DNA from 2 places in the Priestia sp. ABM2_011 genome. Region 1 is predicted to be linked to the other one. Evidence: predicted binding sites of a transcription regulator. Region 1 holds the regulator's gene; the other holds the start of a gene.
What was found. Region 1 encodes LexA, which represses DNA repair genes until DNA is damaged. Its sites were predicted from a motif close to CGAACATATGTTCG; they were not measured.
Positions count from the first base shown of each region.

Region 2: ACXAE4_RS18810 (Y-family DNA polymerase) is a predicted target of LexA. The motif match lies at 1,664-1,677, and genes of this name have one in related genera.

Region 1 covers NZ_JBSWUB010000001.1:1,430,669-1,434,098, forward strand. The annotation lists gene ACXAE4_RS07495 (magnesium transporter CorA family protein) at 1-849, opposite strand, end outside; gene lexA (transcriptional repressor LexA) at 1,059-1,676, opposite strand; gene yneA (cell division suppressor protein YneA) at 1,823-2,152, shown strand; partial or broken gene ACXAE4_RS07510 (YneB family resolvase-like protein) at 2,206-2,873, shown strand; gene ACXAE4_RS07515 (DUF896 domain-containing protein) at 2,943-3,173, shown strand; gene tkt (transketolase) at 3,341-3,430, shown strand, end outside.
Region 2 covers NZ_JBSWUB010000001.1:3,524,149-3,527,578, forward strand. The annotation lists gene ACXAE4_RS18805 (YolD-like family protein) at 167-337, opposite strand; gene ACXAE4_RS18810 (Y-family DNA polymerase) at 351-1,616, opposite strand; gene ACXAE4_RS18815 (hypothetical protein) at 1,815-2,375, shown strand; gene ACXAE4_RS18820 (DUF3916 domain-containing protein) at 3,261-3,430, shown strand, end outside.

The DNA of each region.
Region 1 (3,430 bases):
TGTTATAACGTAATAGGTTTCAGGAGCCCATCTGGAATACACGTGTTTGGTATTATACGTTTTAATATACTCATGGTTGTGTGCAGAGATAAACGGTTTCCCGTCAGGCGTATAGCTATTTAGCTGCCCAGTACGAAATAAAGTTGTGGAGTTAATCTCTTGCTCTTGATTTACCGTTACATAACTTAATACAAACATCCGTTCATCGATAAAATAAGGAAGACTCCCGACGTGCTGTTCACGCGTCGCTTCTTTTTTGATGTGTTCGTTCAAAAATGGCGCGAGCTGTGAAAAAATATAATCCTGTACTTTGCTATAGCGATGATGTTCATAGGTAATGGTGGATCCATGCTCTTCAGCAAGCTTCGGTTCTAATACACGAAAATGATTCATGAATTCTAAAATGTCATCATAGGTGTAATGATTATGACTCATCTCAGTGCGAATGGTCATGACGCCAATTTCAAAAGGACATAAAAAAACATCCACAGACAGCACGTTGCTAGACACGGTGGTGGAGGAAGTTTGTAGCGTAACGGTATGGTCTATTTTTTTTGAAAATCGAAGCAAGCCTTCTTTTTCGCACGAATCAGGAAATAGAATACATTCAATGTAAGGAAGAAAATATTGATCCAAGCTATCATGAGATACGTAATACTGTTCTCCGTAGTATTCTTTTTCTACATGTTTGTTTTGAATGGAAAAAAACTCAAACATATTTGCTTCTAGTGCATGAACAAGCTGCTCTTTATTTTTTCGATCAAAGGAAAAAGGAAAAAGAAACATGTTCATTGCTTTGGTAGGCATAATAGTTTGAAATGGTTCTGTTTTCCTTGGTGTATTGGTCATAAACTACATCCTTCTTATAGTCGGTTGTATTTTTTTTGAGAGTCGAAAAAATGCAGACAGAAAGTAAAAGGTAAAACAGGCTTTATAAAAACCGCTCTACCTGCCTGTAATGATTCGACGTATCATTTATAATATGCCAATTTTTTTAGAAAACAAACGTAAAAAACCAACTAACATCATGATTAGTTGGTTTTACATACAGTGTGTGATTAGTGAATCGTGCGATATACACCAGTGACTTTTCCTAAAATCGTTACGTGGCGAAGAATAATAGGCGCCATCGTTGAATTTTCAGGCTGTAAACGAACGAAATTTTCTTCTTTAAAGAAACGTTTTACCGTTGCTTCGTTGTCCTCGGTCATAGCGACCACAATATCTCCGTTATTAGCAGTTTGCTGCTGACGTACGATTACCATATCGCCATCTAGAATACCTGCTTCAATCATACTTTCTCCCATAATTTCAAGCATAAATACATGATCATCTGGAGAAACGAATTTATCTGGAAGAGGGAAATATTCTTCCACATTTTCAACGGCTGTTATAGGAAGACCCGCTGTTACTTTACCGATAACAGGAACATTAATGACATTGCTTTTAGGGATGTTTACTTCGTCTAGTTGAAGAACTTCGATTGCTCTTGGTTTTGTTGGATCTCTGCGAATTAACCCTTTACTTTCTAAACGAGCTAAATGCCCGTGTACAGTGGAGCTAGAGGCTAATCCCACCGCTTCCCCAATCTCACGAACAGAAGGCGGATAACCTTTTAATTTTACTTCGTGCTTAATAAAATCTAGTATGTCTTGTTGACGTTTTGATAGCTTCATATTTTTCACCTCGATTTTAGCTATTCTTTAGGTGAATTATACCACGTGATGTGTCAATATACAAACATAAGTTCGAAGAATTCCATTGACAGAAACAAATGTTCTCAATAAAATAAGAACATATATTCTGATAGGGGGATCATAATATGCACCAATTCTTACATTCTATGAAACATTACGCTATTTTTTTTGCAGTTATCGCTGCACTTACATATGTATTGACGCTGGTTTTAGGAGCGGATAAAGTAGATTTAGACAAATATTCAACGGTTACTATTACAAAAGGAGATACGCTTTGGGACTTGTCCAACAAGTATCATAATCACCATCATTTGACCACCAATGAATTTGTCAAATGGGTTGAAGACGTCAATGATCTAAACTCAGACACTGCCCAGTCTTTATCTCCTGGAGATAAATTATATATTCCTGTTTTAAAAAAAGAGTTACATAATCAAGTGGCAATTGAACAGTAGTGTGTAACGGCCGTTCCTGAATATTGTTAGAAGCCGAAAAGGTCGTGATAAAAGTGGACGCCATTATTTATTGCCGTGTAAGTACGGATAAAAAAACCCAAGAAACATCTTTACAGCGCCAGCAAGAAGAATTAAAAAAGCTTGCTGATCTTCACCATCTAAACGTAAAAAAAGTCGTAATGGAAAAAGCAAGCGGATATGACGTAGACAGAGAGGGTATATTGGATGTTCTTCATACAATGAAAGAAGAAAAAATATCTGTGCTGCTCATTCAAGACGAAACGCGATTAGGCAGAGGAAATGCCCGAATTGCGCTTCTTCATGCTTTTCATAAAGAAAATGCTACGATCTATACGATTAGTCATCAAGGTCAGCTTCAGCTTTCAGAATCTGATTCGATGGTGTTAGATATTATTAGCTTAGTGGAAGAGCATCAGCGGAAATTACATAACGCTAAAATTAAAAGAGGAATGAAAAGAGCCGTAGAAAACGGTTATCGTCCGCAGCAAAATTTAAAAAATCAAGGAGTTAACTCAGGAAGAGAAAAAAAGAAGCGCCGATTGAAGAAATTGTCCGCCTTCGTCATAACGGCTTAACCTTTGCTGAAATTTCAGTTACGCTAAAAGGTTTTGGTTATAATATTTCAAAAGCAACGGTACATCGTCGCTATCAAGAGTATCAAGAGAGTGCTCAATCTCTTGATAAAACGAAAGAGATTTAGTAAGATGACTACATGTTGCCGGAACGGTTCGGTAATTTTAATTATTGATTATAAGGAGATAGGTTTTATATGCTATCAAAAGATAAACTTGCTCGTATTAATGCTCTTTCAAAAAAGGCAAAGGCTGAAGGTCTGACAGAATCTGAAGCGAAAGAACAGCAAGAGCTACGTCAGGAATATTTAAAAGTTTTCCGACAATCTATGACAAACCACCTCCATACGATTAAAGTTGTGGACGAGGAAGGTAAAGATGTTACGCCTAAGAAGTTAAAAGAGAGCAAAAAGAAGCGTCTTCACTAAGACGTTCTAGTAAAACTAGAGGGAGAGTTCCCTCTAGTTTTTTGTATATTTTTAATAAGGCACACAAAAACTGTAAAAGTGGAAATTTTTTTGGTTCAAGTATTGTACAAATAAGCAAATCATTAGTATGATAACATATGTACATAGTTTTGAAAGGAATGAAGAGTATGACACAACGTATTGAAGATCTTTCGATTGCAACAATTCGTACTTTATCAATCGATGCGATTGAGAAAGCAAATTCAGGTCACCCAGGT
Region 2 (3,430 bases), 2.1 Mb from region 1:
ACTACATGAAACGAACATCGATGAGCTCGCTTAACCTCATTTTATTCGTTTAACTCAAATACGTCATCAATGAAAATAAATACAGTCTCCTAGAGAATCAACAAACTGAATGAATCCTGTCTCTGTTATACATTGGCCCTTCTTATAATAGGTAAGGTACACTTGTTTATTTGTATGTAAGCGCTTCAATCAAAGTGAAATTAATCTGTTCCATTTGCTCTTCTGTTAAAACAGGTTGAGCTACTTCTGCTTGCTTATTTATCATTTCCTTTAATCCTATGTATTGCTCTGGCATAGTGGCGAATGGACGCCATTTTTTCATTCCTCTAGATTCCATATCTTTTTCCTCCTTAAGCTTTATGGCCACCTATAAGGCCGTTTCGATAACGAGCTGTTGAATGAGGAAGGTGACTAGACGCACGTAGTACACTATTCTTTCCATAACGCAGCCGAATGTCATCAATCGTTTTGGCAAGAGCATAGGCTCTTTCACGCTGGTCAATGTCCTCAAATAAGCTCATTTGCTCCTCTTCTTGAATGCTTGTGTTCGATAAGGAAATGCCAATGGAGCGAATCGGCATGCCACTATCAAACGTATGTAAAATGGTTAAACAATACGGAAAGATATCCTGGCTTAAGTTCGAAGCTCTCCCCATTTTCTTTTGTCTGGAGAAGCCTCCACCTGTTTGTTTGCTGTAGCCAATGGATAAATGGATCGTTTGAGCCACCACTTGATGCATGCGTAAGCGAAAGCAAACGTCGTCCAATAGCTCTAACAGCAATAACTCCACTTCTTTTCGGTTTGTATAATCGCGAAATAGAATCTGACTCTTTCCAAAGGAACGAGAACTAGGAATGTACACATCAGAAATGCGACTGTAATCAATGCCATTCGCATGTTGGTGCAACTCTTCGCCTAGTATGCCAAATTCCTTTTGTAACATCTCTTTTGAAGAAAGAGCGAGTTCCTTTATGGAGTGAATGCCCAAACGATTTAAGCGCCTTTCCGTAGCAGACGAGATCCCCCAGAAATCCTTCATCGGATGAATGGACCACAACTTAAAGGGAATATCCTCATATCGCCAATAGGCAACTCCTGTTGGGCTGTTCTTGGCTTCATGATCTAAGCTCACCTTCGCCAGTAAGAGATTCGGACCGATACCTGCGGTAGCTGTCAGCCGTGTCTTGCGATAAATCTCGTTGATGATTTTATGGGCCAGTTCTTCTGGTGTTTGAGCGAATAAATGCAACGAAGCTGTCGCATCAATAAATAACTCATCAATGCTATACGCATGAAAGTCTTCAGGAGCCACATACTGTAACACCAAACTCGAAATATAGTTCGAAGCCTTGATATATCTCTCCATGGATGGATTCACCACATGGATATCTTTCCTTTTAGGAATGTCGAAAAGACGACTTCCTGTTTTGATCCCTTCTTTCTTTAATAAAGGTGTGGCAGCTAGCACAACCGATCCCGACCGTTTGATATCTCCTACCACCGCAAGCCTTGTTTTCAACGGATCTAATCCCCGTATGACAGAGGAAACCGAGGCAAAAAACGATTTCATGTCAATACAAATAATGACTCTGTTTGGTAGCTGTCCATCATCCATTAAAAGAACTCCTTAAATAAAAGAACGTTTGTTCTGTATATTATATACGAACAAACGTTCTTTATTCAATAAAAATTCTAAAGTTTTCCCGATTATTGCTATCACTTACAAAGAGTTTATTGGTACATTAAAAGGGTCAATGGTTGTATAACGTAAAAGTAAGGGTTTAAAAGGATTAAATACTAAAGGAGCTAGAAGTTGAAAAAAGAATATTTTGTGCAATATTCAGACCAAAGTATAATTGATAGTTTTGACTTTCCAGAAGATAAATTTGTATCTATTACTGTAGGGATTAGGGACATTAATCATGATCTGATCATCTCTTTAGTTCGAAAAATGTTTGGTTTGCCTGTTTTTTTTGTTTTAGACTCAATGCTCTCTGGACATGGAAAAGAAACATTGATTAAAAATAAAATTCCTTTTTATGAGCATTCATTAGATGGTGCTATTATTAAAGTTGATTCTGAAGAAAAATTGAGCCATGTTAGTGGATTAGCAGAAGAATTAGTTCATAATGGGCTGAGTATATTCATTTTCTACGGAGAAGGTATTGTAGAGCAGGATTTAATTCCTTTGAGACAATGGAATAAACCTATAGAATTTAAAAATGTCGATATAGATAAAGTCGATACATTTGTGGATGTGGAAGAGGTTGGATTTACGATATTCAGTAAGAGTGATCTATTTAACTCACCTGGAAAAGTCCAAAATTATATACCTCGTAGCTACTCACTTGATATTAATAGCAGCGATATTTAACATTTCTAAATTAAAAGGAGGAGGGTTCGTAGTCAATGAAGTATAACAAGTAATAAGAGTATACTAAAAATGTTAGCTATCATCCTTCTTTCTATAGATCTATTCTTTTATCTTTTAGCACTAAAGAGCCTATACGTTTTCTCTTCAAGGGTTTCGATCTATTTTCTGATATTTGTCCTTCACTTTATCTATTTATACATAGTCCTTATAACCATTAGCAAAACAAGGGAGTGTAAAGTCTTCTGGGGTGTAATTGGGCCATTCTTTATTGTACCTATAGCAATCGTTGGGTGGTTCACGTTCTTTTATACTAATAAAGTTGACTATTACTGATCTTAGTTCCCCTAAGTCTACCCAAAAACTTATTATTGGCTATTCTAATTGGAGTCTTGGAGAAACTAATCATTACTATGATTTTTATAAACAAACTGGAATTCCCTTTGGTGAAAAAACGAATAAATCAAGAACCTCTTCATGTTATGACACGAAATACGGGTATGAGCGATTTAAATGTTTTAGGAGCTCATGATGCACAATGGGGAAATGAACAAACAGTAACTTTCACATCTCCATATCTAAATAAGGAAAGTAACCTTGAATTTAAGAGTAAGTACTTTTTTCTACTTAAACAACAGAGTTGAGAAAAAGCCTGTATCTAAGAAGATACAGGCTTTTTCTTTTCTAGTTTAGTTACCATAAGTTTGATTATCGGAATCAAAAAACTTTTTTTGGATTTTAAGGTGAATATTTACTAAAAAAATATGTGAATATACAAAAATTAATATAAAATTAAGTCTGTCTAGGTAATGTTGGTAATGTTATAGACAGAGTTTATAAATTTAACATGGACACTGAGAAAAAGATTAATTGGAGGAAAATCAATACATGAATCAATGGAACCAGAATTGTTATTCAAAAAAGAAAGTAAGAGGCTTAGGAAGAAGGCTTAGTACTTTTTCAAAATATCTTAATGAACAAATTGATTCTCTACCTGTACAGAATAATAAAGATCCAAATTATAAAGGATATACCTCTCTTCATATTCCTTTTAGTAT